Regions from separate parts of the Salinicola sp. LHM genome, predicted to be linked through region 3. Evidence: predicted binding sites of a transcription regulator. Region 3 holds the regulator's gene; each other region holds the start of a gene.

Region 1 (7,156 bases), 270 kb from region 3:
TCAACGTCAGCGGAATCAACAGAATCACGTTGGCCAGCAGAATCGCGACCAAGGCCTCGCCCACACTCAGCCCGAAATAGGCGGTGAGCACCCCACCCAAGGTGTAGGTCGGCACGCAGATCGAAAGTCCGACCCAGAGCGCGGCGATGTTCCATTTCGACCAGGTTCGCTCGCTGGCTGTCGTCGGCGCGATGTCTTGGTTAAAACAGGCGCTGTCGCGGACGTCGTCGCCGAGCGCAAGTTCGACCTTGCCGTCACGCTCGACCATGCGGGATGTAGAGATTGTCATTGTTTTACCCCCCACTCTTGTTTATTACGATGCGAGAAAAGACTCCCGCAGCCCGTGGCGCGGCGGCTTTCAACCGTTGGCGACCAGCCTGGGAAGTTGGTGATAGCGGCGGTCGAAGTAGAGCAGACACTGGCTCTCGTCACAGGTCGCCATCGACACGATCTCGCAGAACATCACCTCATGCGTGCCGACCCGCACACGCTGACTGATCCGACATTCGAAATGCGCCAACGCATCCGCCAGCACCGGCGCGCCGGTCTCTCGCGTCGTCCACTCGGCGTGGGCGAAGCGTTCCGCCATCGGCGTCTTGCCGCCGAAGGCGTTGGAGACATCCTGATGATCGGCGCTCAGGACGTTGACGCAGAGCGTTGAATTGTCCGCGAAGGCGAGATAGGCCGAAGCATTGCGATTGATGCAGACCAGCAGCGTCGGCGGCTCGTCGGTCACGCTGCACACGGCAGACGCCGTGAAGCCGGCGCGCCCACCGGGGCCATCGGTGGTTACCACGTTGACCGCGGCAGCCAGATGCGACATTGCCTCGCGAAACTCCGATGGCGAAACCGTACTTGGTGCTTCCATGGCATATTCAGGTTTTCGTAACGACGTCATCATGGAACCTTCCTCCTGTCTCTCAACGGTGACGATCACATCATCGGAGTGGTGATCGGATTGTCAGGAATCGCTCTACCGAAGCGTTGAACGCCGCCGGAACGGTCACCGTCAGGCCGTGCCCGCCATAGTCGAACATTTCCAGCCGTGCGTTGGGCAATGCCTCGGCAAGGTGCCGGGATTGCGTGTACGGGACCAGCAGATCGTCCCGCGAGGCAATCACCAGCGTGGGCGTATCGATCTCTCCTAGCCGAGCATCGACATCGAAGGCCGACAGTGCGCCGATTCTGGCCAGCACGTTCTGCTTTTCCGGGAAATGTTCGAGGGCATGGGCTTCTTCGATCAGTAGCCTGTCGTGATTGGCGGACAGCCAGTCGGCGGGATACAGGAACAGCGGCTGCGCGTGCAGATACGCTTCGACGCCGCTGTCCTGGAGCAGCGCCAGGCGTACCCGAAAACAGCGCTCGCTCTGGACGTCGACACGGCTCCAGGCGTTGATCACGACCAATCGATCGAGCCGGGCCGGCGCCAGCAGCGCCATCTGCAGCCCGACCAGCCCGCCAAGGGCATGCCCCATGAAATCGACGCGCTCGATGTCCAATCGGTCGAGCAGGGCCAGCGCCTCCTGCGCCATGTCATCGATCGCGTAACCGATCGGTAGCTCGGCCGGGCTCTTGCCTGTGCCGAGGTGGTCATAGATCACCACCCGGTGTGTCGTCTCCAGCGAAGCCAGCTGCGGCTCCCAGAAACGACCGGCGCCACCCAATCCCGCGGAGAGCAGAATCGTCGGGGCGTCGGGATCCGTGCGTCCCAGTATTTCGTAGTGCATTGACGAGATCCTCCCGGCAAAGCGTCAATCAACGACTCAGTGAGGCAAATGCGCGATCGAGGCGATCTCGATCAGCGCATCCGGCTTCACCAGCCCGCACTGGATGCAGTAACGGGCAGGCTTCTCGCCGGGAAAGAATTCCGCATAGACGGCGTTGATCGCCGCGTAGTCTTCCCAGTTGCGCAGGAAGATCGAGTTGAAGGTGACGTCATTCATGCTGCCACCAGCGGTCTCGACCACGCTCTGGATGATTTCCAGCACGTGGCGGGTCTGGGCGGCAGCGTCACCGACGTGAACCACGTTATTTTCCTTGTCGAACGGCAGCGTGCCGGAAACGTAAAGGATATTGTCGGCCTGGCTACCCGGGACGAACGGGGCCAGAGGCGCACCGGAACCGGCGGGGATCACACTTGTCTTGGGCATGATCACTCTCCTGCTGCTGATGAAGTCATGGATGAAGCGTGTGGCTGCCGGGCGTCGGTTCGAGCCGCGCAGGCATCCTCGAAAGCCTCGACGCTCGACACCCAGCCAAAGAAGGTTTCGATATTGAAGATGGCGCTGCTCTGCGCCGACGGCGGACCGGCTTGATAGGTCGCGTCCTCCAGCACGGTGCCGAAATACTCCAGGAAGAAGCCATCACGCAGCGTCGACTCGACGCACACGTTGGTGGCAATACCGGTGAACAGCAGGTGGTGGATACCCCGCGAACGCAGGATGCTGTCCAGCGCCGTGTTGAAGAACCCGCTATAGCGCGGCTTCGGCAGCACGATATCGTCAGGCTGAGGCTTCAAATCGTCGACCAGTGCGTAGTCCCAGGTCCCCTTGGCCAGTAGTTGCCCATGCAGTTCGGGGCGCTGACGCATGGTTTTGAGCGCGTTGGATTTATGCCAATTGGGAGACCCCGGGCCGCCGGCCTCGACGTACTCGGCATCCCAGCCATTCTGGAAGAAGATCACCTGGATACCCGCCGCGCGCGCCAGCTTGATCGCCTTGGCAATTCGCTCGATGATGGGCCCGGTGGTGGTGACATCGAAACCGGCCAGATCGAGATAGCCGCCCAGGGTGGCGTAGGCGTTCTGCATGTCGACGACGATCAATGCCGTCTCGGAGCACGGCATCGCGATCGCTTCCGGCCGACCGGCCAGCACGATCTCGTCGTTGGCGGAGACATCATCACGGCGGACCACCGGCGTCTGCTTGAGCCCGCTCATTCTGCCACCTCCGCCGTCTCGGCTGGTGCGTCGACAACCTCGACCCGGGTCTTCATCAGAGGCTGCACGCGCTCGCCGAAGATATCCAGTCCTGCCAGAAAGTCATCGAACGTCAGCATCACGCCGCCGATGCCCTCGACGGTATCGATCTCGTCGAGCATCCGCGCGACGTTGGCGTAGGAGCCGACCAGAGTCCCCATGTTGAAGTTGACCGCCGATGTCGGGTCGGTCATCTGGCGCACATTGGTATCCTTGCCCGAGCTCTTGTCCTGGCTGCCCTGGTCGGCCATCCAGTCGAGCGCCTCCTGATCGGCGCCGGCCTTGTAGTGTTCCCAGCGCGCCATCGCGGCTTCGTCGGTCTCGTCGGCGACCACCATGAATAGCACGTAGCAAGCGATATCGCGTCCGGATTCCCTGCCCGCCGCGTTGAGACGCTCGGCGGTATCGGCAAACGCCGTCGGCGTATTCAGCCCCTTGCCGAAGCAGAAGCTGTAGTCGGCGTGCTTGGCGGTGAAGGCCATGCCGGCACTCGACTGGCCGGCGCAGACGATCTTGACGCCCTGTTCGGGGCGCGGACTCAGGCGACAGTCGTCCATCTGGAAAAAGTCGCCCTTCAGATCGCTGCGCCCCGTCTCCAGCAGATCCCGCAGCACTGTGGTGTACTCATCGAGGTAGGCGTAGCGCTTGGCAAAGTACTCGTCTCCCGGCCACATCCCCATCTGGCTGTATTCCGGTTTCTGCCAGCCGGTCACCAGATTGATGCCAAAACGCCCCGGCGCAATCGAGTCGATGGTCGCCGCCATGCGCGCGGTAATCGCCGGCGGCATCACCAACGTCGCCGCGGTAGCGTAGAGATTGATCTTCGAGGTCACGGCCGCCAGCCCTGCCATCAGAGTGAAGGACTCCAGCGCGTGCTCCCAGAACTCGGTCTTGCCGCCGAAGCCGCGCAACTTGATCATCGACAGCACGAACTCGAAGCCGTAGCTTTCGGCCTTCTGGGTCACAGCCTTGTTGAGTTCGAAGGTCGGCATGTACTGCGGCGCGTTTTCGGAAATCAGCCAGCCGTTGTTACCGATAGGGATAAAGACACCTAGTTGCATGAGTCACCTCGTCATTCGGCTCTCATTATCGAGATTTGCCGCCGGCCTCTGTCGGCCCCGACACCTGACAATCCCTTTACAACAGACGTGCCAACGCGTCGTACCGTATCCGTTTTCAATGACTTGGGACGCGACGCAACCAGACTGTCAGACCATTTGGTCCAACCAGAAAGAAAAGTCGCTCAGCAATGACGCAAGGAATGGCACGTTCGCGCAATTTCGGTGCGCAGCGAGGCTCGTCGCTGACCGAGTCGTTGACCGAGTCGTTGACCGAGGTCGATGGCGCCAGGCCCGAACCGACGTGGTAAAGTGCCAGCGAATGTTATCGACCTGTAATGGCCACGGCTCGATGCCTTTGGGTAGAGAATTGGCACGCCATTCAGGTCTTTACCAACCAGGATGTCCATGACGCCACTCACGCCTAGCGCCGCCGTCTCCCCTGGCCGCGCCGCTGCCAGTGAAGCCCGCAAGCAACGTATTCGAGATGCGGCGCTATCGCTGTTTTCCCAGTTCGGTCTGCGCGGGGCCAGCCTGGACGCCATCGCTAATCAGGCGGGCGTCTCCAAGACCAATCTGCTCTATTACTTTCCTTCCAAGGAAAAGCTCTACATCTCGGTCTTGCAGCAAATCCTGAATACCTGGCTGGAACCGATACGCGCCATCGATGCCGACCAGTCCCCGGAAGCGGCCATCAATCACTACATTCGTATCAAGGTCGAGCTGTCGAGGGATCATGTGCAGGCGTCGCGGCTCTTCTGCCTGGAGATGATCCAGGGCGCGCCACTGCTGAAGGAAGAACTACATAGTGATCTGCGCGCGCTGGTAGAGGAAAAATCGAAAGTCATCGAAGGCTGGATAGCGCACGGCAGCTTACTGCCGGTCGACCCGCATCATCTGATCTATCTGCTCTGGGGCACCACGCAGCATTACGCCGATTTTGCCGTACAGATCGAAGCGATCTCCGGCAAGACGCTGGCTGATCCCGAGTTCTTCGAAGCCACGGTCGACAATATTCAGCGCATCGTGCTGGGCGGCTTGCTGCCGCGGCCGAAGGAGTCCTGAAGCGGCTTCGGCGGCACTTTGGTGGCTGCGATAAAACCCGCCCGACGGAACTGACCGAGCGGGGGGTTCTACACGGCAAAGTCGATCGTTTGGTCCGTTGGCTCAAGCCAGTTGGCAAGCTTCTTCGAATGCCAGGCGCGGCAGACGCGGCTTGACGCCGGAAACGTCACCATAACCCAGATTGACCAGCAGGTTGGTCGTCCAATCGGTACCGGCGAAAAACGCTTCATCCAGTGCCTTGGCATCGAAGCCGGACATCGGCCCGGTATCCAGCCCCATTGCCCGCGCCGCCAGGATCAGATAGCCGGCCTGCATCGAACTGTTGCGTAGCGCCGTCTGCTCGGCGAAGGCTTCGCTCCCGGTGAACCAGCTGCGCGCATCGGTGTGCGGGAACAGCGTCGGCAACTGATCATAGAAGCGCTTGTCGTAGGCCACGATAACCGTGCAGGGAGCCGTCGCCGTCTTTTCGGCGTTACCGGAAGAGACGCACGGCAGCAATTTGTCCTTTCCCGCCGCCGAGCGAACGAAAACGAAGCGCGCCGGGCAGCAGTTGGCCGAGGTCGGTCCCATCTTGACCAGCTCGTAGAGCTTGCGCAGAGTCTCCTCGCTAATTTCCCGCGATTGCCAGGCATTATGGGTATGCGCTTCCAGAAAGAGCTGGTTCAGGGCCTGATCATCGAGTGACGGCAGCATCGACTTTCTCCTTGTTGTCTTTCAAAAGTGTCTTGAAACAGAGTCTTGAGCCTTTGAGGCAGAGAGTTGTCACTGAGAGCGAAAACTGTGTGGCGGCAAGCCGGCCGCCGTCGCTTACGGTATCTCGCGACCGATGCCGACGCCAGCGGTCGCTCTGGTCCGGCGAGATCCGTATACTAGCGCCCTCATCGAAGCGGGGCTGGCGCCGGCAGTCCCTATGGCGCGAGACACCCTACCCGCTCTCCCGATTCCCAGACAGACGCTTTCGACACGCCTAATGATCACTCTGGACAACGTCTCCAAAACCTACGGCAGCGGGCCCGGTGCCGTGCAGGCGCTGAAAGATATCGACCTGCAGGTGCCCAAAGGCACGATTCACGGCGTCATCGGCCTCTCCGGCGCTGGCAAGTCGACGCTCATTCGCTGCGTCAACCTGCTCGAGCGCCCGAGCGCCGGCCGGGTTCTCATCGATGGAGAGGATCTGACCGCGATGGATGCCGCCGCGCTGCGCCAGGCACGCCATCAATGCGGCATGATCTTTCAGCACTTCAATCTGCTGACCAACCGCACCGTCTACGACAATGTCGCCCTGCCGCTCGAACTGATGGGCCAGTCGCGCCAGACCATTCGCGAGCGCGTCCTTCCGCTGCTGGAGATGACCGGGCTCGCGGACAAGACGAAACAGTATCCGGCCCAGCTTTCCGGCGGGCAGAAGCAGCGCGTGGCGATCGCCCGCGCGCTGGCCAGCCGCCCCAAGGTGCTGCTGTGCGACGAAGCCACATCGGCACTCGACCCGCAGACGACCGCCTCGATCCTGACGCTGCTGCAGGAGATCAACCGGCAGCTGGGGCTGACCATCCTGCTGATCACCCACGAAATGGAGGTGGTGAAGACCATCTGCCATCGCGTGGGGCTGATTTCCGATGGCCGCCTAGTCGAAGACGCCGATGTCGGCGACTTCTTCACGGCGCCGGGTACGCAACTGGGACGGGAGTTTCTGAACGACTTCCTCAAGCTGGAAGCGCCCCAGGCGCTGATCGAGCGGCTCGAACCCGAGCCCAGCGAAACCACCCATCCCGTGGTGCGGCTGACCTTCTCCGGCGACAGCGTGTCCACTCCGCTGATCTCGCGCCTGGCCCGGGAACACGGCATTGATGTCAGCATCCTCCAGGCCAAGGTCGAATCCATTCAGGGGCGTACGCTCGGCCTGATGATCGCCGAACTGATGGGCAGTGCTTCGCAGACACGGCAGGCACTGACGACGCTCGAATCCTTTGATCTGCAAGTGGAGGTAATGGGTCATGTCCAGCGCACTGATTGATCTCGTCTGGCAGTCCACGCTGGAAACGCTCTACATGGTCGC
Region 2 (7,156 bases), 2.0 Mb from region 3:
GCCGTCGCCGCGCGCATCCATGAAGCTTCGTGGATAGATCTGGTAGATGACGCTGCCACGCCACCATTGGGTCGAGTCGAACATGGAACTTCCCACATTGATGTCGTTTGATCACGGCCGTGCCGGCTGCGGCCTTGCTACAACCCCCGGCCATGCCCGATGCCCACCGGGCTATTCGTCAGCCAGTGCCGGCAACAGCACCTTGACCTTTCGCGTCAGCGTGTTGCGCCCCCAGCCCAGCAGTTCGGCAGCCTCGCCCTTGCGTCCGCCGGTGTGCTTCAGGGCGGTCTCGATCAGGATGCGCTCGAAATCCGGCACCGCCTCTTCGAGCAGGTGCGTATGCCCCGAGGCCAATGCCCGATCGGCCCACTCGCGGAACGCGTTGCGCCAGTCGCCGCTCGGCGTCTCGTTGCCTTCGAGTTCGCGCAGCTCCGGCGGCAGATCGTCGACCAGCACCTCGCGACCGGAGGCCATCACGGTAAGCCAGCGACAGGTGTTTTCCAGCTGTCGAACGTTGCCGGGCCAGGGTAGGCGTGTCAAATGCGTCTCGGCCTCCTTGGTCAGCACCTTGGACTCGGCGGAGAGTTCCTTGGCGGCCTCGGCGAGAAAGTGCTGGGCCAGGCGCGGAATGTCCTCGCGGCGCTCCGACAGCCGGGGCAGATGAACGCGAATCACGTTGAGCCGGTGGAACAGATCCTCACGGAAGCGCCCTTCCGTCACCAGCTTTTCCAGGTTCTGGTGCGTCGCGGCAATGATCCGCACATCCACCTTGACCGGCACGTGCCCGCCGACCCGGTAGAATTCGCCATCCGCCAGCACGCGCAGCAGGCGCGTCTGGGTATCGGCGGGCATGTCGCCGATCTCGTCCAGGAACAGCGTGCCGCCATCGGCCTGCTCGAAACGCCCGCGACGCTGGGCGGCAGCGCCGGTGAACGCGCCCTTTTCGTGGCCGAACAGCTCGGATTCCATCAGATCCTTGGGGATCGCGGCCATGTTGAGCGCGATGAACGGGTGCCCGCTACGCGGGCTGTGCTGGTGCAACGCCTGGGCGACGCGCTCCTTGCCGGTGCCCGATTCGCCATTGATCAGCACCGTGATGTGCGACTGCGACAGCCGGCCGATCGCCCGGAACACCTCCTGCATCGCCGGCGCTTCACCGATGATCTCGGCGGACAGACCCTCCGGCATCGCCGCGGGAGAACGCCGCTCGCGGGCGTGCGCCACCCCGCGCCGAACCAGCGCCAGCGCATCGTCGACATCGAACGGCTTGGGCAGGTATTCGAACGCGCCGCCCTGATAGGACGCCACGGCGCTGTCCAGGTCGGAGTGCGCCGTCATCACGATCACGGGAAGGTCGGGATGCATCTGGCGGACTTTTGCCATCAGATCGAGCCCGTCGAGCCCCGGCATGCGAATGTCGGTCAGCAGCACGTCCGGCGGGTTGCGTTCGATCGACTCGAGCGCGGCATCGGCCCGCTCGAAGGATTGCACTTCCAGGTCCGGCTGTGCCAGTGCCCTTTCCAGAACCCAGCGAATCGCACGATCGTCATCGACGATCGCGATACGAGCGACTTCAGTCATGGCAGTTCTCCAGCAGAACGGTGAATCGCGCTCTCAGCGACTTCGGTACTCTCGATAACTTCGGTACCCTGACAACTTCGGTACTCTCGACAACTTCGGGACTCTCGATAACTTCGGGACTCTCGACAACTTCGGGACTCTCGATAACTTCGGGACTCTCGACAACTTCGGGACTCTCGATAACTTCGGGACTCTCGATAACTTCGATACTCTCGATAGCTTCGATACCCTCGACAACGTCGATACTCTCGACAACATGGGCCAACGGCCCGCGCGCACGACCCGGTCGAGGCGCTCGCGTACGAAGAAGGGATGCGGCCAATCTCACTGCTGCGCCTCGAACGGGATCAGCAGCCGGAACTCCGTGGCGCCCGGCTGGGATTCGCATTCGATCAACCCCTGATGCTGATGCAGAATCGACTGCGCGATCGACAATCCCAGGCCGCTACCCTCGGCGCGACCGGAGACCATGGGGAAGAACAGCGTCTCGCGGATGTGCTCCGGAATGCCCGGGCCGTTGTCGACGATCGCGACTTCACACACCAGCCGGTGGCGCTCGGCGCCCAGGGTGAACTGACGGCGAACCCGGGTACGCAGCAGCAGGCGCGGCTCGGGCGTTCCGAACTCCTCCATGGCCTGCACCGCATTGCGCGCGATATTGAGAACGGCCTGGATCAACTGCGGCTCGTCGCCGACCAGATCCGGCATGCTGGGGTCGTAATCGCGCTCGAAGCTCAGTTGATGATGCTCCGCCTCGAGCAGCGCCCGAACCCGCTCCAGCACCTTGTGAACGTTGAGCGGCTCGTGGTGCACCAGCGTATTCGGGCCCAGCATGCGATCGACCAGATCCCGCAGGCGATCCGCCTCCTCGACGATGATTCGGGTGAATTCGGCCAACTGCGGATCGGGGAGATCCCGCTCCAGCAACTGCGCGGCGCCGCGGATGCCACCCAGTGGATTCTTGACCTCGTGGGCGAGGCCGCGCATCAGCACCTTGACCGTCTCCTGGCGCGCGATCAGCGCCTCCTCGCGGGAAATTCGCAATAGCCGATCCCGCGGCTCGATCTCGAGCAGCAGTTCGCGGCTGGTGATCGGCGTCGCGGTGAAATCCACCGTGATCACTTCCCCGGCGGTCAGCACCATCGCCGCTTCCCGCTGCGTGTAGGGATGAAACTCCTTCATCGCCTTGAGCAGTACCTGTCGGATGCTGCCGTCCTCGCCGTTCAGGCACTCCAGCCAATGGCCGACCACCCGGGGCCGGCTCGCGGCCAGTAGCGCCTCGGCGGCAGGGTTGAGCCAGCGCACGTGCAGATGCTCGTCGAGTAGCAGGACGGCGGTCGTCAAGTGCTCCAGCAAACGTTGATACATGCGTCGTTCCATCGTGGTGATCCGGTATGTGCTTATACAGTGCAAAAACCGCGCCACTCCCCGATTTCGCTCAGGACCGGGAAACGCTCAATAGCAACCAAGTCTTCATTCACCAAAATGGTGCAATTCTCAAATCGCTGCCTATCGATTATTCGAATTCGGGTTATTGGGATTGGCGGGCAGGTTGACGCTGGCCCGCTGGACGTAGAGCGTCACCGCTGGCGTCGACAGCCGCACCTGGCCCTGAGCGTCCAGCAGCTCAGCCTGGATCTGGTGCTCGCCGCGCTCGAGCTGGCTCAGCGCGAACACGCTGGTATGCATCGGCGATTGACTCACCTTGCCGTCGACCCGGAGCTGAACGCGGTCGCCCGGCTGCAGTTCGGGCTCGATCGCCAATTGCACCTGAACATTGCCGCCCTGGCCGGTCGGCAGCGTCTCGCCATTGCTCGGGCTGGCGATCGCAAAGCGGTCGTAATCGACCGCCGAAGGCGACGTCGTCGTCGAGTCGGCCGGGCGCGAGCGGCTTTCGACCTCCGCGGGATCAACCACCGTAATGGGCTTGAGATCGATCCGGCTGCCCTGCCCGGGCTCGTCGCTGTAGACCACGTTGCCGTTGGCATCGACATGCCGATAGACCGGAGCCGCCAGTGTCGGCAACGCCACAAGCAGCGCCGCCATACCGCCGACCATCCACCCAACCCGTCGTGCTTGCATCGTTATCCTCTCCTTGTTGCCACCGTTCATGACACCGCTTTATCGGCCGACACCGACCAGGGCCTGAATGTGTCCGGCGCCGCCTGGCTCTCGAGCCACCGAACGTCTCCGTGCGCGTATTCCAGCAAGAGACGAACCGCTGGCAACCACTGGCAAAATAAGAGCCATCCACGAAAAAGCCCCACCGAGGTGGGGCTTTTTGTCAGGCCAAGGTGCGAACCTTAGACACTGTAGTAGAGGTCGAACTCGACCGGATGCGTCGCCAGACGCAGACGCTCGACGTCTTCGCTCTTCAGCTCGATGTAGGCATCGATCATGTCGTCGGTGAACACGTTACCTTCGGTCAGGAAGGCGCGATCGGCGTCGAGTGCTTCCAGCGCCTGATCAAGGCTGGTGGCCACGGTCGGGACCTTCTTGCCTTCTTCCGGCGGCAGATCGTACAAGTTCTTGTCCATGGCATCGCCAGGGTGAATCTTGTTCTTGATGCCGTCGATACCGGCCATCAGCATCGCTGCGAACGCCAGGTACGGGTTGGCAGTCGGGTCGGGGAAGCGGGTCTCGACGCGCTTGCCCTTCGGGTTGGAAGTGTACGGAATACGAATGGACGCAGAGCGGTTACGCGCACTGTAGGCGAGCATGACCGGCGCTTCGAAGCCCGGCACCAGACGCTTGTAGGAGTTCGTCGAAGCGTTGGTGAAGGCGTTCAGAGCACGCGCGTGCTTGATGATACCGCCAATGTAGTACAGCGCCATTTCGGACAGACCGGCGTACTCTTCGCCCGCGAACTGGTTGGTACCGTCCTTCCAGAAAGACTGGTGAACGTGCATCCCGGAACCGTTGTCACCGACCAGCGGCTTGGGCATGAAGGTTGCCGTCTTGCCGTAGGCATGTGCCACGTTGTGGATGACGTACTTCATCTCCTGAACTTCGTCGGCCTTCTTCACCAGGGTGTTGAACTTGACGCCGATTTCGTTCTGACCGGCGTTGGCCACTTCGTGGTGATGCACTTCGACGCTCTGACCGATCGCCTGCAGCGTGTTACACATCGCGCTGCGGATGTCATGGAAGCTGTCGACCGGCGGCACGGGGAAATAACCACCCTTGACGCGCGGACGGTGGGCGAGGTTGCCACCTTCGACCTGACGATCGGTGGACCAGGCACCCTCTTCGGAAGAGATCTTGTACATGGAGCCTTCGATATCGGTCTTCCAATGCACTTCGTCGAAGATGAAGAACTCGGGCTCCGGACCGAAGAAAGCGGTGTCGCCCAGGCCGGTGCTGTTCAGATAGGCTTCGGCACGCTTGGCGATGGAGCGCGGATCGCGCTCGTAGCCCTGCATGGTGGCCGGCTCGATGATGTCGCAGCGCAGGATCAGCGTGGAGTCTTCGGTGAACGGATCGAGGAAGGCAGTCCCGTCTTCCGGACGCAGAATCATGTCGGACTCGTTGATGCCCTTCCAGCCTTCGATGGAGGAGCCGTCGAACATCTGACCATCTTCAAAGAATTCCGCATCGACAGCACTGGCAGGAATTGTGACGTGCTGCTCCTTGCCCTTGGTATCGGTAAAGCGCAGATCCACCCACTTGACGTCGTGTTCTTCGATAAGGGCGAGGGTTTTCTCAGACATGTTGTCCTCCACTGTGAGCCATGGCTCGATTCGTTGGCGAATATCCAACACCGTTTTTTGGCATGCGTGTTTTGTAGCACGAAGTTAGCGCTCTTGCCCACGCGCACACCGTTTTTACATAGCTATGCAGAGAATGTGCCAAAATGAAGCAGGACAGTGAGCGACTGATATAACCGCATGACGAGAAAGATAATTTTGACATCCATTCGTAGGCTAAGCGGCGACTGAATGCACGCAAACCGTTCATCCCGCCGGATCACGAATCGCTGAAAGCACCAACTTGGCGCACCATTTCACCCATATGCACCAATATGGAGCATTGAGTCGTCGCCGGAAACTTTGCCGAAACCCGATAGGCGACGGATACTGTTCGTACGCGCCGTGACTCATGGCGATCAATGACTCAGTAATGGAACTACCCATGCCCAGGCTGGATCGCACACAGGATGTGGTACAGCGCCTACGCGGTCACTGGCGTCTCAATCTCAGCGAGCCGCTATGGGGCCGAAGCGCTATTCTCGCACTGCGCCGGGTACTGGATGATGAAGCCGAGGCACGCCTGCCCCACCGCGCCGATTGGTGTCTGGGCCCGGACAGTTTTCAAAAGCTGCTGGAAAGTCTCAGCGACAGCGCGCAGATCGTCAGTCTGGAGAGCGTGCTGCAGCTTCATCACGATCAGTTGCCCCGCATCGCACTCACGTTCGACGGCGGCTGGCGTGACACGCTCAAGCAGGTTGCACCCACGCTGGAACGCATGGCACTGCCGGCCAACGTCTTCCTCCCCTGCCCGGTCACTCAGCGAGCCTGGAGTTCCTGGCATGAAGCGTTCGGCGAAGCGCTATGGCATGAAGACACGGCCGAGCGTGCCGCCCAGCAGCTGGTCGAAGCCGGCCTGCCCGCGCCGCCGGTTGTCGCCGGCAGCCGGGACGAGCATTACAGTCAAGCGATCAAGACTTACGTTGACGAGCTCGACCAGTCGTACAAGCCGGCGACGCTGTACGCTGTCGCCGCGACGCTGGGTAACGAAGCGATTTTCTCCGACGAGACGTTGGACGCGTTCAGCATCCGGCGGCTCGAACAAGGTGGGCTTTTCCGTTTCGGCAGCCTGATGCCGCCACGATTCCTGACCCAGGACGCCCGGGCGCTGGCCCGACTACGCGAGAGCCAGCACCAGCTGGCCATTCTGTGCCGCCATCCGCTGCCCATCGCCGCCTATGCCGGTGGCGGCGAGGACGACGACCTGGCACGGCTCGCGACCGGCGCGGGCATCGAACACGTGCTGACTCGCCGTACGGGCTGGCTGGAGCCACCGGTCGATACGGTACTCCTGCCCCGTTTCGTCATTACCCAACCGGTCGCCAACAGCCCCGGGCGGCTGTTCGACTGGCTGCTGGGCAACCTGCGCTCCTGAGATTGCCGCAGAGCCCGGCTTCAAAGCTCGGGAATGTCGAGCTTCGGCCACCGTCGTTGCCACCCCTTGGCGGCGACACGGCGCCGGAACTCTTCGCGATCGCCATGCCGCGGGTTGTGCGTGACCCGCCCGGCCAACAGCGAGGCCACACCGAACGGCGCGATCAGGCGGAGGCAATCATCATCGCCCAGCGTGACGCCCACCGCCGTCTCACGTTCGACCCAGACACTCAGCGCTTCCTCTATAGACTCATAGGGGCGATGCCCGTGGCGCTCGTGCATTCGCGCCTGGTTCTTGACCGACCAGGGCAGCGTCGAGGCGCGCTGCAGGCGCTGTTCGTACTTGCGATCGGCGCGCTTGCCGGCATGGGCCGGATCGAAATAGATCAGATCGATATCGTTCAGCGGCGTGGATGGCGAATAGCCGTGCAGGCGATCCCAGACCAGATTGCGCA
Region 3 (7,156 bases):
TGATGATGACGAGTTGCATCTCTAGTAGCCGTTATCGCTGGGACGGTAATGACGAATGGCATCGATCAGAGCGTCGTGCAGCGCCTGCTGCGTGCTTGCCTGGCGCAGCTGTTGCCTGACGCTGCTCTGATTCATGATGCTGGCGACCTCGGCCAGTAGCGAAAGATGGGTGTCATCCGCTTCCTCCGGTACCAGCAGCACGAATACCAGATCCACCGGCTCGCCATCGATCGCGTCGAAGTCGATGGCGTCCTTCAGGCGCATGAACCCCGCGATCGGCCCCTTGCAGTGAGGGCTGCGTGCATGGGGGATGGCAACGCCGTTGCCGATCCCCGTGCTGCCGAGACGCTCACGGCCGATCAGGCGGCTGAAGACTTCCTGGCTGTCCAGGCTGGGTGTGTTTTGGGCAATGAAGGTGCTGAAGAATTCCAGCAGACGTTTTTTGCTGCCCCCCGTGACCCCGTAAAGGGTACGTTCGGGGGGCAGAATGCTTTCCAGTGTCATCATCAGGCGTTAACGGGCGCCGGCGCCTTGGGCGCGGGCTTGTGCCTTCTCTTTGTGTTTGACCAGTTGACGGTCGAGTTTGTCGGCCAGTGAATCGATGGCGGCATACATGTCGGTATCGCTGGCTTCGGCGTGCAGATCGCCGCCTGCGGCATGCAGGGTACAGGCTGCCTGTTGGCGCTCCTTCTCGACACTCAGGGTGACCTGAACATTGGTGATATTGTCGTAGTGACGCTCCAAACGAACGAGTTTTTCTCCGACATAGTCCCGGAGGGCATCGGTCAGCTCGACATGATGGCCGGTAACGTTCACTTGCATGACACACTCCTGTTGCGGCAGATGGCACTTTTGATTGTAACCCTTTTCAGGTCACTGCAAAGGCATCGTGATCGATATCGTCCGGTTTGGCGAGCCCTGGATCGATTTTGCCTCGCCGTACAGTCGGGACGTCAGGAAAGGCGCTTGCGTTCACTGGACGAGGGAATGCCCATGGCCTCCCGATATTTGGCCACGGTGCGTCTGGCAACGCAGATATCGGACTGGGCGAGCAATTCGACCAATTTGCTGTCCGAGAGCGGCTTTCTGGGGGGCTCTTCGCCAATGAACTTCTTGATCCGGGCGCGAATCGCCGTGCTCGAATAGCTGTCGCCTTCCCCGCGATGACCGCCGACCTGGCTCGAGAAGAAGTACTTGAGCTCGAACACGCCGCGAGGCGTGTGGATGTACTTCTGGGTCGTGACACGGGAAATCGTCGACTCGTGCATGTCGACGCTGCCGGCGATGTCGGCCAGTATCAGCGGCTTCATGGCCTCTTCGCCGCGCTCGAGGAAATCGACCTGGCGCGACATGATCTCCCGGCCAACACGCAGCAGCGTGTCGTTGCGGCTCGAAAGGCTCTTGAGCAGCCAGCGGGCCTCTTGCAGATGCTGGCGCAGGAAGGTGTTGTCGTCACTCTTGTCGGCGCGCTTGATCAGGGCCGCGTAGTCAGGCTGGATGCGCAGACGTGGCAGCGCCTCGGCGTTGAGCTCGATGCGCCAGCCGTCGGGGGAGGGCGTGGCGACGAGGTCGGGAATCACGTAGTCGTCGCGGCTGGTATCGAAGCGTTGCCCAGGGCGTGGTTCGAGCGTGCGGATCATCGCGATGACGCTGTCGAGTTCGTCGTCCTCGAGCCGCAGTCGGCGTTTGAGCAGTCGCCGATCGTTGCCGGCCAGGGCCTCGAGAAACTGGCGCACCAGGCGTTTGGCTTGTGGCAGCAGCGGGGTTTCCGTGTCCAGCGTACCGAGCTGGAGCAGCAGGCATTCGCGCAGGTCGCGGGCGCCGACGCCGGTGGGGTCGAACTGCTGCAGGCGCATCAGCATGTGTTCGAGGTCCGCCGTGGTCACGCGATCGTCGCGCTGGGTGCGGAGGCTGAGGGCCAGTTCGTCGAGAGAGCCGGTGAAGTAGCCATCGTCATTGATCGCGTCGATCAGACATTCGCCCAGCTCGCGCTCGCGGTCGTCGAAATCGCCCATCGCCATCTGCCACAAAAGATGGTCGTGCAGGCTGGTGGCAGCGGCGTTGCGGTCGAAATCCGGCGCCTCTTCGCTGCCACTGCTGCTGCCCAGCGATCCAGCGGTGGCGTCCTGGTAGGTGTCGCTCCAGTCGCTGTCGAGCGCCAGCTCTTCGGGAATGTCGCTGGGCCAGTCGTCTTCCGGCGCTTCCGAGGTCTCCTGCTCCGAGTACTGCTCTTCCAGCTCCAGCATCGGGTTGGATTCGAGCGCTTGTTGAATCTCCTGGCACAGGTCGAGCGTCGACAGCTGCAGCAGTTGAATCGCCTGCTGAAGCTGAGGCGTCATGGTCAACTGCGTGCCGACTCTGAGTTGCAGCGAAGGCTTCATGGACATGGCGAAACGGACGTCATAATCAACGAGGGAATAGCCACGTTACTGATTGATCTGACGACATGCAACGATTTATGCAAGAAACATGCCATCCAAGGCGGCTCAGGCAAGGCTGGCCGCCGGAAAGAAACAGGATAGGGCGGGAAGTCGGATTATAACCGGAATTCGTGACCAAGATAGACGTCGCGAACTCGCTGGTTGTCGAGGATGGCATCCGGGCGGCCCTCGGCGATGATCTGTCCGTCGCCGACGATGTAGGCGTTGTCGCAGATGTCCAGCGTTTCGCGCACGTTGTGATCGGTGATGAGAACGCCGATCTCCCGATCGCGGAGCTGGCGGATGATGCTCTTGATATCGCCGACCGAGATCGGGTCGACGCCGGCGAAGGGTTCGTCGAGCAGGACGAAGGCCGGCTCCGTGGCCAGCGCGCGTGCGATCTCGACGCGCCGGCGTTCGCCGCCGGACAGGCTCATGCCGAGGTTGTCGCGAATATGGTCGACGTGAAAATCGGCGAGCAGCCGCTCGAGCTGTTCGCGTCGTCCGGCTCGGTCCAGATCCTTGCGCGTCTCGAGAATGGCCATGATGTTGTCGGCGACACTCAGTTTGCGAAAGATCGAGGCTTCCTGCGGCAGATAACCGATCCCGGCTCGCGCCCGGTCATGCATCGGTGCACGGCTGAGGTCGTGGTCATCGATATGAACGCTGCCGGCATCGGACTTGACCAGGCCGACGATCATGTAGAAGGAGGTGGTCTTGCCTGCGCCGTTGGGGCCGAGCAGGCCGACGATGCTGCCCTGGCGCAGGGTCAGACTGAAATCGTGGACGACGCGACGTCCCTTGTAGCTCTTGGCCAGATTGGCGGCCGTTAGCGTTTTCATGGATGCGATCCTTGTGGCGACGCGGCGCAGAGCGATTCAGGCCCGGTGAGCGTGGTCGGGAGCAGAGCCCGAATCTTCTCTGGAATCATGACTGGAATGACTATTGGGACGACTGTTCGGAAGCGTTGCGCGGCGTAAGTGTCATGCGAACGCGACCGTCGCCACTGCCGTCGCCGTCCTGGCTGGAACGAGCCTGGACGCGGCGCGAGTCGAGATAGTATTCGACGTAGGCGCCATCGAAGGTGTCGCCGGCCTGATGCAGTTCGGCGTTGCCGACCAGTTCCACGCGGCGCTCGGCGGCATGATAGATGACGGTATCGCCCCAGCCCTTGACGATCGCTTCGTCGGGGGCCGGCCGCTGTTCGAGATAGGCGCGCTCGCCACCGCCGCCCTTGGCTGTGACCTGGCTGACCTGGCCGTCGTCGGCTCGCTGGATGTCCACGCGTGCGGCCTTCAGTTTCATGCTGCCTTGTTGCATGTCGACATTGCCGGTGTAGACGGCAGTGCCCTGGCGGTCGTCGAGCTCGAACTGATCGGCGGCGATCTCGATCGGCGCGCTGGCATCGCTTTCCAGTGCCATGGTCGGAAGGCTGGTGAAGCCCAGCGCGGTAAGCACCAGGAGTTGGCCGAGTTCTCGCCTCATGATCCTTGATCCTCAGATTGCTGTGACTGGGATTGCTGTGATTGGGGTTGCTGTGGCAGGTGCCCCCGCACGTTGTCGGTCAGGCGCATACGGTCTTCGTTGATCCAGGCATCGAAGCGATCACCACGCATGCGCTGGTCATGCTGACGCAACACGGCGGGCGTGTCACTCCAGGCATGGGCTTCGCGATTATCGTAATGCAGTGTCTGCGTTTCCAGGCTCCACGCCTGCTCCGGTTGTATCAGGCGCGCATTGCCCTCCAGGGTCAACTGCTCGCCGCTGCGATCCATTACCCCCGTGTCGCTGGTCACCTGCCACTGGCGCTGCTCGTCGTCGATGAGGTAGCCGTGGGGTGTCTCGGTACGAATGACATCGTCGGCGGGCGTGTGTGCCAGCCGCGGCGTATCCAGGCGTTGATAGGCGCGCCCCTGAGCATCGAAGCGCGTCATGCTGGCCTCTTCGAGGTAGTAGTCGGGCTCGCCAGTCATGTTGCTGGTTGCGGACTCCTGCTGGTTTTCTCCACGCTGATCCAGATAGGTCAGCCCGCCACCCAGAATCAGCAGTAGTGCCAACAGGCCGAGGCGTCTCCACCAGGGTGACTGAAATCCGGCTGTCTTGGCCACGGTTGCTCCTTGTCTTGAACGAAAGCCTTGATCGAACTGGCGTTGATGAATATGGGCTCTGGCGGCTCGAGCCGCATCGTTATTCCGGTGCTGGATTCCGGTGTTGGAAACGACATGGCCATTTCATTGAGACGATGCCATCAGGGTACAACTTCGACGATGAATCGGATGTTCGACGACGAATCAGATGACTCCGCTTCTCAGCAGGTCGTGCATGTGCAGCGCCCCCACGGGAACGCCATCTTCGATCACGGCCAGTGCGGTGATTCGGTTGTCCTCCATGATCCGTACCGCTTCCGCGGCCAGCATATCGGGCGTTGCCGTCTTGCCACCCCGAGTCATGACGTCATCGACACGAAGCAGGGTGAAATCGCCGCGCTGATCGAGCGTTCGGCGCAGATCGCCGTCGGTATAGACACCGACCAGCAGACCGTGTTCATCGACGACGCAGGTGAACCCCATGCCCTTGAGCGTCATCTCCAGCAGCGCCTCTCGCAACGGGCTGCCGATGGGGACGCTGGGGAGCCGGCTGCCTTCGTGCATGAGGTCGGCGACGCGAAGCAGCAGGCGTTTGCCGAGCGTGCCGCCCGGATGCGACAGTGCGAAGTCGTCGGCGCTGAAACCGCGCGCCTCGAGCAGCGCCAGCGCCAGCGCGTCGCTCATCGCCAGTGCGGCGGTGGTGGAAGAGGTCGGCGCGAGGTCGTGCGGACAGGCTTCGCGGGAGACGCCGACATCGATGTGTACATTGCTGTACCGCGCCAGAGTGGATGCCGGCCGGCCGGTCAGGCTGACCAGCGGCGCGCCGAGGCGCTTGAACAGCGGGAGCAGGCCGGTGATTTCCTGAGTTTCGCCCGAATTGGACAGGGCGATGACCACGTCATCGCCGGTGATCATGCCGAGGTCGCCGTGGCTGGCCTCGCCGGGGTGTACGTAAAACGCCGGCGAGCCGGTGCTGGCCAGGGTGGCTGCCATCTTGCGGGCGACATGGCCGGACTTCCCCATGCCGGTCACGATGAGGCGGCCGCGGCAGTCGAGCAGCAGCCTGCAGGCAGCGTCGAAACAGTCGTCGAGTTTCTCGACGAGTTCACCAATGGCCTGCTGTTCCAGTGTCAGCGTGCGTCTGGCGCTGGCGCGGAAATCCAGCATGGCGGGTTCACTCTGGGACACGGCGGAAGCGACTCGGGGATCGGTCATGGCATGAATATCGGTCGTGGAATGAATATCGGTCATGGATATATATAGTGGGCGCAGGGCGATTTCGGCGCGGCGCGATACGCAAGAGTATACCTTCGATCGTCCGGCGATTCGTCCCTTTGCAGGATAGCAGGTGTAACGACTGCTCAGTGATGGCTGGTCGCTACCGTCAAGGTTAGGATACAATGTTCGATAATTGATCTCATTGGATTGGTGGATGCTGCATGGATGATCCGATTATGGTCGAGGTCAAGGATCTGCATTTTTCCCGCGGTAACACGGATATCTTCCGTGGTGTCGACTTGCAGATTCCGCTCGGCAAGATAACCGCCATCATGGGGCCCAGCGGAACCGGCAAGACGACGTTGCTGAAGTTGATCGGCGGTCAGCTGGTGCCGGACCGGGGGCAGGTTCTGATCGACGGCCAGGACGTACACCAGCTATCGCGGCGTTCGCTTTTCAAGCTGCGCCGTCGCATGGGCATGCTGTTTCAGAGCGGCGCACTGTTTTCGGACCTTGACGTGTTCGAGAACGTCGCGTTTCCGCTGCGTGTACATACCGAACTGCCGAACGCCATGGTGCGTGACATCGTGCTGATGAAGCTTCAGGCGGTCGGGTTGCGTGGCGCACGCCATCTGATGCCATCCGAACTTTCCGGCGGCATGGCTCGACGGGTGGCGCTGGCTCGTGCGGTGGCGCTGGATCCGGATCTGGTGCTCTACGACGAACCTTTCGTCGGCCAGGATCCGATTTCGATGGGGGTATTGGTGCAGTTGATCAAGAAGGTCAACCAGGCGCTTGGGCTGACCGCCGTGATGGTCTCCCATGACATCAAGGAGACGCTGTCGATCGCGGACTACGTCTACATCATCGCCGATGGCAAGGTCATGGCGCACGGCACTCCGCAGACGCTGGACGTCAATGATGACGCCCATGTGAAACAGTTCGTGCACGGCGAACCCGACGGCCCGGTGCCGTTCCATTACCCGGCACCGGATTTCTTCGACGACATCCTGGCGCCGGCGGGGCAGTTCTCATGATGCGACGTATCCATGCGCTCGGACGGGCGACGCTCGATGTCGTGAGTTCGATCGGCCGGGCCGGGCTGTTCCTGGTCCAGTCGATCGTCTGTCTGCCGTCTCGCGAGGGCTTTCATCTGTGGGTCCGCCAGATGCACTTCGTCGGCGTGATGTCGGGGGCGATCGTGCTGGTGTCGGGGCTGTTCATCGGCATGGTGCTGGCGCTACAGGGCTTTACCATCCTGGTCGGCTTTGGCGCCGACGAGGCGCTGGGGCAGATGGTGGCGTTGTCGTTGGTTCGTGAGCTGGCTCCCGTGGTCGCCGCGCTGCTGTTCGCCGGCCGTGCGGGATCGGCGCTTACCGCCGAAATCGGCCTGATGAAAGCCACCGAGCAGCTCACCAGCATGGAGATGAT

Evidence for each region. Region 3 encodes sigma-54, which starts transcription at its own class of promoters, with help from an activator protein. Its sites were predicted from a motif close to TGGCACNNNNNTTGCTNT; they were not measured.
Region 1: the regulator sigma-54 is predicted to act here: its motif matches at 4,114-4,131, upstream of rutA (pyrimidine utilization protein A).
Region 2: the regulator sigma-54 is predicted to act here: its motif matches at 2,988-3,005, upstream of glnL (nitrogen regulation protein NR(II)).

What each region holds. Positions count from the first base shown of each region.
Region 1 covers NZ_CP140261.1:1,916,050-1,923,205, reverse strand. Annotated here, with positions in the region: gene R5R73_RS08895 (NCS1 family nucleobase:cation symporter-1) at 1-289, opposite strand, end outside; gene R5R73_RS08890 (flavin reductase) at 359-868, opposite strand; gene rutD (pyrimidine utilization protein D) at 939-1,727, opposite strand; gene rutC (pyrimidine utilization protein C) at 1,764-2,150, opposite strand; gene rutB (pyrimidine utilization protein B) at 2,153-2,938, opposite strand; gene rutA (pyrimidine utilization protein A) at 2,935-4,038, opposite strand; gene rutR (HTH-type transcriptional regulator RutR) at 4,444-5,100, shown strand; gene R5R73_RS08860 (malonic semialdehyde reductase) at 5,203-5,793, opposite strand; gene R5R73_RS08855 (methionine ABC transporter ATP-binding protein) at 6,071-7,114, shown strand; gene R5R73_RS08850 (methionine ABC transporter permease) at 7,095-7,156, shown strand, end outside.
Region 2 covers NZ_CP140261.1:3,686,464-3,693,619, forward strand. Annotated here, with positions in the region: gene R5R73_RS16785 (alpha-amylase family glycosyl hydrolase) at 1-84, opposite strand, end outside; gene glnG (nitrogen regulation protein NR(I)) at 172-1,581, opposite strand; gene glnL (nitrogen regulation protein NR(II)) at 1,906-2,949, opposite strand; gene R5R73_RS16800 (DUF4124 domain-containing protein) at 3,091-3,663, opposite strand; gene glnA (glutamate--ammonia ligase) at 3,885-5,291, opposite strand; gene R5R73_RS16810 (polysaccharide deacetylase family protein) at 5,713-6,702, shown strand; gene R5R73_RS16815 (nucleotidyltransferase family protein) at 6,723-7,156, opposite strand, start outside.
Region 3 covers NZ_CP140261.1:1,646,857-1,654,012, forward strand. Annotated here, with positions in the region: gene rapZ (RNase adapter RapZ) at 1-19, opposite strand, end outside; gene ptsN (PTS IIA-like nitrogen regulatory protein PtsN) at 22-504, opposite strand; gene hpf (ribosome hibernation-promoting factor, HPF/YfiA family) at 514-822, opposite strand; gene R5R73_RS07665 (RNA polymerase factor sigma-54) at 954-2,387, opposite strand; gene lptB (LPS export ABC transporter ATP-binding protein) at 2,537-3,262, opposite strand; gene lptA (lipopolysaccharide transport periplasmic protein LptA) at 3,363-3,905, opposite strand; gene lptC (LPS export ABC transporter periplasmic protein LptC) at 3,902-4,528, opposite strand; gene R5R73_RS07685 (KpsF/GutQ family sugar-phosphate isomerase) at 4,712-5,722, opposite strand; gene R5R73_RS07690 (ATP-binding cassette domain-containing protein) at 5,947-6,762, shown strand; gene mlaE (lipid asymmetry maintenance ABC transporter permease subunit MlaE) at 6,759-7,156, shown strand, end outside.